2 regions of the Paenibacillus sp. P32E genome follow, and region 1 is predicted to be linked to the other one. Evidence: a T-box and tRNA genes for the amino acid it is inferred to sense, from the RefSeq annotation. Region 1 holds a T-box; the other holds one or more tRNA genes.

Region 1 (3,474 bases):
TCCGGAAGCGGATGGAGGTATCCTCTCCCTTAAGGATCGGACAGGTGGAATAAAAGTTGTTGAACAGCGAGGCGAGAGTATGAGCGTAGTTGCAAATACTACCAGGCGTCAGCTCGCGGCTCGCCGTATAAAGAGTGTCCTCCCAGGTGCTGAGCTGTCTAAGCAAGGCTAGCTCGGCTTTCTCCAGCTGTGCCGGGAACTGGGGAACCGCTTCCTGTTCCGCGGGGGAATCTGCTTTGCTGAGCACACGGCCCGCACGCGCGAAGGTGTACATCAGATAGACCCCGGTATTACCGGAAATCTCTGTGGCCTGCTTGAAGTCGAACACAATCTCCGTGCCCAGATTGAAGCGCAGCAAGTAATAACGGATTGCGGCGGTGGCGATGAGCCGGCTGGAGAGGCCGGTTTTGTCGGAGCGGGCGGCTTCGATGCTGCTCTCCATGAGCTGGACCAGATCGCTCACCTTGACGCCAATCCCTTGGCGGCCGGACATGGCGTAGGAGCTTTTGCTCTCTGAAGTATCGATGCCAAGCTCAGCGGCGGAAGCCGGACTGAGTGAAACTACACCGTAGCTGACATGATTCAGCTTCTCTGCCTGCTCCCCATACCCCAGTACTTCAAGTGCCTGCTTCACCATCGCCTGCGGGTACTCCTGCCGGTAGTCGATGACATTGACCACTCTGTCCGCCTTGCCAAAAGCCATAGGACCTCCAGTTAAACCAGTTGTCCAAAGTCCCGAGTTGAATTTGCTATAGCTGAAATCCTTGTCCAGCAATCCGAATTTCCAGAGATGATAGGCAATATCCTTGGCAGTGTAGGTCAAAATTCCGTTAGAACGCACCAGCACCTTGTCCTTTTGATGATCCTCCGAATCGCTCTCCGTCCCGTCAGCCCCCGGTTGTTTCAGAATCCAGCACCCTGCTAGCTTACCCTCTGTTTCTTGGACGAATACTGCGGTCTCTTTCAGCAGACTGAAGGCGGATGACCAGAAGCCCTCCTTTAAAATACTGCTCTCCCAGACCAGAAGATCATACCCGATGCCGAAGTTGTCCATCTCTGCGACATGCTCTTTTACGATCCGTTCAGCAACCAGTTGGCCGAGCCAGGCTGTATTACCGTGGCCTTCCTCCAGTTCATGGAGAATGTCCGTCCGTTTATGGACTCTCTCCGGCTGCAGTGCATACTCCTTGTTGATGGCGGCATAGATATCCCAGCAGTAATCCCCGAAACGGACATGCTCACCGGCCAGCGGCACATGAAGCAAGCCCACTACCGTATCCGCCAGTTGATTGCCCAGATCATCCACATAGTTGTGGACCTCCACGTTGTACCCTGTTTTCCGTAAAATTCTTACCAGCGCATCCCCGATACAGGAGTTTCTCAGGTGGCCTATATGCATAGACTTATTCGGATTGACGCTGGTATGCTCGACAATCACTTTTTCCCCGCTGCCCGTAGGCAGCTCAAAGGAATAGCCCGCCCATTCCTGCCAGTTGATGTACATATTTATAAATCCCGGAGCGGCGATCTCGATGCGTTCGAACAATCCTCCGGTAATGCTCATTTGCTTAAGCTCTGCCGTGATCAGTCCGGCGATGGTCATGGGAGCTTTGCGCAGTTTTTTGGCCAATTGCATGGCAATGTTGCTTGAATAATCACCGAAATCGGCATTCGCAGGCTGCTCCAGGGCAACGGTTACCGGTTCTGCAGATTCTGCCCCGAGACTACGGATTACTTGGTTTACACTTTGTTCCAAATGGTTGCTAATCAGTTGACTTAACATGGGATTCCCTCCTTAAAAAATGCACTACAGCTGCAAATCCAGGGGTCCGGCAAACACAAAAAAGCCCCGTCTCTAAAAGAGACGAGGGCATAAGCGCTCGCGGTACCACTCTCGTTGCCGAACACCGGGTTCAGCCACCTCACAGGTTAACGGCCTTCAGCCGGGGCTTCCTACTGCCAGTTCAGAAGTCCATCTCCCGGGTGCGCTTCATGACAGGATCTGTACCGGCTTACACTCTCCCGGCTCGCTGGGGACTAGGGTCCTGGATCACTACTTTCCCGTTCATCGAATGTGGATTGATTTTTATCAGTATAGCGAATTTTTGGAAGAAAGCAATAGCCATTTTGTGGTGAGGCCAAACCAGGCATCAGGGCGCCGGAGAATAACCGATCAATCCGCAGCGGGTGCACCCGTTAGATTTTTAATGTCTGTCGAGCCGTAAATCAGCAGGGCAATTACGATTACAAGCAGAATACCGCCGGCAAAGTCCTCTCCGTCAAAGCTGTCCATCCGTCAATGCGCCTCCCTTTCGTCATTTTTCCGGGCTTCAGGAGTTATCGGTTTTTTTCTTCAGGGCGGTCATGATTTCGTTCAAGGTCAAGCTGCTATTATCATCCAGGAAGCTGAGCAGCTTATCAACATTGTTAGCATTGCCGGAGCTTAAATCGCCCAAGGATTTATACTTTCCCGTCAAACTGACGAACAGGGAAGCATCGGTATACATCTGGATAGAATCTACCCGCAGTTTACCGGTCAGCAGCAGTACAGCCACTGTGTATTCCAATCCTTTTGGAATTTGTTTGTTGGGATTAGCCGGTTGTTTTTTGGCACCGGTCTTTTTCCCCTTTCCAGGAGGGGGCATGGAATCTCCCTTCTTCCATAAAACAATCTATTTCTACACTCTATGCTCTTGCGCTGCTATCGGTGAATGGAGCCTGTCTTCTGTCCACACGGTTAGCCGCTTGCTCGAATATGAATATATTGTGCGACTAGGATCAAACACTGCAAGAGTCTTAGCTTCATAGACTGAATGGTGAATACAAGAAAGGAGGAGTGGGACAAGATGGCTATTTTATCAACTGGACCCCTGGAGAACAATGCGGTTCTGGGGGTTAGACCCACACAGCTGGTGACGGTGAAAATGGTATGCAGAAATACAGTAGGTGCTGTCACTGTAACCATTCAAGGGTATGTGCTTGGCACAACAAGAACGTTGTATGTAAATGAAGTGATTAATATCGGACCCGATGAAGTTGTGACGAGAAATTATTTTGCTGATTTGGATGCCTTCGAGTTTGTGTTTACAACCGGTTCTGGAGATGTGGAGACTGTTGGAATATCCGTGTGGGGCAAACAATCGTCTGGTCAGCTGGTCGGAGCTCATCGTGTAGTGGAACACGAGAAAACAAGTCAGGAGGCATAATACGAAATCAAATTAGAAAATGAGAACAGAAACAGGGACCTTCCGGCGGTATACGAGAGGAGGTCCCTGCTTTGTTATTTAGGAAATGATGATTAGTTCCTGATGTGGATCAGATCATCAGAATTTCGCGGATATCCTGCTCCGTTAGGGAAGATAAGGCTTCCTGACCCGGCTCGATGACTTCATCGATCAGATTTTTCTTCTTCTGCTGCAGCTCGTACATTTTATCTTCTACCGTGCCCTGAGCAATCAGCCGGATCACCTGCAC
Region 2 (3,474 bases), on a different contig from region 1:
GGTTGGAGGTGGAAGTGCAGCAATGCATGGAGCTGACCAATACTAATCGGTCGAGGGCTTATCCAAATCATAAAACGCAGATTCGTTTCGGATTCAGTTTTCAGGAATGAAGGTTCCTGAAGCATTTACGCTGTAAATGCCCGTTTGGTGGCGATAGCGGAGGGGTTCCACGCGTACCCATCCCGAACACGACCGTTAAGCCCTCCAGCGCCGATGGTACTTGGACCGAAGGGTCCTGGGAGAGTAGGACGCCGCCAAGCGGACAACCACACTCTGTGGTATTTTTTTTGCCCATAACAATTACATAAGATAAAAGGGCCTTTAGCTCAGCTGGTTAGAGCGCACCCCTGATAAGGGTGAGGTCGGTGGTTCGAGTCCACTAAGGCCCACCATTTTCCCTGATAGCTCAGTTGGTAGAGCACTCGACTGTTAATCGAGTTGTCACAGGTTCGAGTCCTGTTCGGGGAGCCATCATGGAGAGGTGTCCGAGTTTGGCCGAAGGAGCACGATTGGAAATCGTGTAGGCGCCACAAGCGTCTCGAGGGTTCGAATCCCTCTCTCTCCGTTGCGTTACATCCTTAAACGTTATTTTTATTTAAATCATGGCCCGTTGGTCAAGGGGTTAAGACACCTCCCTTTCACGGAGGTAACATGGGTTCGAATCCCATACGGGTCATATTATGGAGGCTTAGCTCAGCTGGGAGAGCATCTGCCTTACAAGCAGAGGGTCGGGGGTTCGAACCCCTCAGCCTCCACCATAGTGCTTTTGATAAGTTTTTACTGACGCGGGGTGGAGCAGCCCGGTAGCTCGTCGGGCTCATAACCCGAAGGCCGCAGGTTCAAATCCTGCCCCCGCAACCAATTTGGAACCGTGGTGTAGTTGGCCTAACATGCCTGCCTGTCACGCAGGAGATCGCGGGTTCGAATCCCGTCGGTTCCGCCATTATTATTGGCATCAAGGTATCAGGGATTGAGAATCTTATATCTCGAAGTATAGAGTATCCACCCGATTCCGTGTTTTTGCTAATTATTAATATTGGGGATTAGCCAAGCGGTAAGGCAACGGACTTTGACTCCGTCATTCATAGGTTCGATTCCTATATCCCCAGCCATTATGTATAAGAGCCATTAGCTCAGTTGGTAGAGCACCTGACTTTTAATCAGGGTGTCGAAGGTTCGAGTCCTTCATGGCTCACCATTTTTCTTCTAAAGTGTGCGCGTGTGGCGGAATGGCAGACGCACCAGACTTAGGATCTGGCGTTTTACGACGTGGGGGTTCAAGTCCCTTCACGCGCACCATGTTTTTGCGGACGTGGCTCAGCGGTAGAGCATCGCCTTGCCAAGGCGAGGGTCGCGGGTTCGATTCCCGTCGTCCGCTCCATATAGATTTTGCGCCCTTAGCTCAGCTGGATAGAGCGTTTGACTACGAATCAAAAGGCCGGGAGTTCGAATCTCTCAGGGCGCGCCATTTATACTTTCAGTAGAATTCTAATAACGGGATGTAGCTCAGCTTGGTAGAGCACCTGGTTTGGGACCAGGGGGTCGCATGTTCAAATCGTGTCATCCCGATTTTACACCTGTGCGGGTGTAGTTCAATGGTAGAACTTCAGCCTTCCAAGCTGATAGCGTGGGTTCGATTCCCATCACCCGCTTAATTGTTAATCGAGAGAACCCTTGTGGAGCAAGGGTTTTTTTTGTGCTTTTCACCTTATTGTGTTTTTGCCGACAGTCAGAAAGTGTAGGGAACTGATATTATTAGGGTGGCGAGCACAATATCATGAATACCAGGAAATTAAGGAGCCTACATCTATGACTGACAAAGTAATTCGGATCTTCAAAATTATCAACGCCATTCAGTCCAGTCCAGGGATTACAGCTTCGGATCTGGCGATCAGATGCGATGTGAACATAAGAACTGTCTACAGGGATTTGGAGATCATAAGCCATTTTGCGCCTGTAACGAACGAGGGTAGAGGTACTGGCTATAAGTTTATGGGTAAGTTTTTTTTGTATCCGCTGGATTTCTCCGAGCAGGAGGCAATGGCCTTTTCTCTTTTACCGTCTATCCTGAATCAGGATAAGATTCCCCCAGGCTTCCATACCGCCTATGATAAGGTCATGGGCACACATCTCAAGGAAAAATCCAAGTCTAACGCAATACTTGAGAATATTGGCGATATTATTCAAATGGGTAAACCTGCTTACCGCAAAGAAAGCCGGAACTTCCTGCAGCCGATTATCGGCGCGATTGTGGAGCAGCAGAGCATTCGGGCTATCTATCATTCCCAGTCGCGCAATGCTACTACACAGCGTGTGATTGATCCGTATTACTTGATTCCGAGGGATCAGCGGTTTTATCTGATTGGATACTGCCATCTTAAGGAGGCCATCCGGACTTTCCGAATCAGCCGTTTTCAGGAGGTGGAGGTGACGGATAAGAGCTTTGATAAAGGCGATTTTAATATTAAAAAGTATCTGAAAAATACCTGGTCCATTGACCGTGGCAATAAAAATATTAAGTTTAAGGTGCGCTTTCACCCTGAAATTGCCCGTTATATTAAAGAAGAAGAGCTCTTTGTCCATCCATGGATGAGCGATGAGCAGGATGGCAGCCTGCTGTTTGAAGTGACTGTCAACAATGAGAAGGAATTCACCAAGTGGATTCTGCAATATGGCCCAAATGCTGAAATTCTGGAACCGGCGTCGGCCAGAGAAGGGTTGAAGGGTCAGCTTACCCAGTGGATGGAGATTTACCAAAAGTGAGCAGGTACGATAAAAGCGATTTTTGAATAGGAAGACTTCACAGCAACATGCGTCAATGAGCGCAGGCCCTTCATCCCCGTCATTAACATGGCAGATGTTACTTAGAGCGTTAGGGGGAATTCAATCTTCTTTGCATTTATAATACATAGCTTATGCCAGGGAATAGGTTATTTTTTTGTAACCCGTAAATCGAGAAACTTTTACCATCTTCAATGCGTCAAATAGATAGAAAAAAATGAGGATTTTAGCATATCCAGGAGGATGAACTAGTGAAGAAGTTATGGATTTCTATTGTAGTGGGGTTGTTAGTGTTTCCGATGATGTTTCAATCCCCAGCCCAGGCGGGCACACCCATCAGTATTATTATTGATGGAGTCCCATTGTCTACAGATCAGCCACCTGTAATGGTGAGTGGGCGGACGATGGTACCGTTACGTGCAATCTTTGAAGCCTTTAATGCCAACATCAAGTGGAATCAGAAGACACAAACAGTAACGGCCACTAAGGATGATACGACGGTTATATTGAAGATCGGCTCCAAGATAGCTACGATTAACGATAACTCTGTAAGTCTCGATGTACCCGGTCTAAATTTGAAGGGCAGAACAATGGTTCCGACACGGTTCGTAAGTGAAGCTATGGGTCGAGAAGTGGGATGGAACCCGAAGACCAAAGTTGTGACTATAACCACCTCGGCCCCGAACGTTGGGA

What was found. A T-box is a leader RNA that pairs with one kind of tRNA and senses whether it is charged. The one in region 1 lies ahead of A3848_RS06720 (arginine--tRNA ligase), so its partner is inferred to be a tRNA-Arg.
Region 2: it has a tRNA-Arg gene. The T-box ahead of A3848_RS06720 (arginine--tRNA ligase) is inferred to sense a tRNA for this amino acid. The anticodon was not compared.

Annotation. Positions count from the first base shown of each region.
Region 1 covers NZ_LVYY01000005.1:148,055-151,528, forward strand. The annotation lists gene A3848_RS06720 (arginine--tRNA ligase) at 1-1,783, opposite strand, end outside; T-box leader at 1,858-2,078, opposite strand; gene A3848_RS06725 (hypothetical protein) at 2,331-2,645, opposite strand; gene A3848_RS06730 (hypothetical protein) at 2,847-3,206, shown strand; gene A3848_RS06735 (DEAD/DEAH box helicase) at 3,316-3,474, opposite strand, start outside.
Region 2 covers NZ_LVYY01000040.1:2,563-6,036, reverse strand. The annotation lists partial or broken rRNA gene A3848_RS24475 (23S ribosomal RNA) at 1-66, shown strand, start outside; rRNA gene rrf (5S ribosomal RNA) at 144-260, shown strand; tRNA gene A3848_RS24465 (tRNA-Ile) at 316-392, shown strand; tRNA gene A3848_RS24460 (tRNA-Asn) at 396-471, shown strand; tRNA gene A3848_RS24455 (tRNA-Ser) at 476-565, shown strand; tRNA gene A3848_RS24450 (tRNA-Glu) at 605-676, shown strand; tRNA gene A3848_RS24445 (tRNA-Val) at 683-758, shown strand; tRNA gene A3848_RS24440 (tRNA-Met) at 785-861, shown strand; tRNA gene A3848_RS24435 (tRNA-Asp) at 866-943, shown strand; tRNA gene A3848_RS24430 (tRNA-Gln) at 1,038-1,112, shown strand; tRNA gene A3848_RS24425 (tRNA-Lys) at 1,123-1,198, shown strand; tRNA gene A3848_RS24420 (tRNA-Leu) at 1,216-1,299, shown strand; tRNA gene A3848_RS24415 (tRNA-Gly) at 1,307-1,381, shown strand; tRNA gene A3848_RS24410 (tRNA-Arg) at 1,392-1,468, shown strand; tRNA gene A3848_RS24405 (tRNA-Pro) at 1,496-1,569, shown strand; tRNA gene A3848_RS24400 (tRNA-Gly) at 1,582-1,652, shown strand; gene A3848_RS24395 (helix-turn-helix transcriptional regulator) at 1,810-2,763, shown strand; gene A3848_RS24390 (copper amine oxidase N-terminal domain-containing protein) at 3,033-3,474, shown strand, end outside.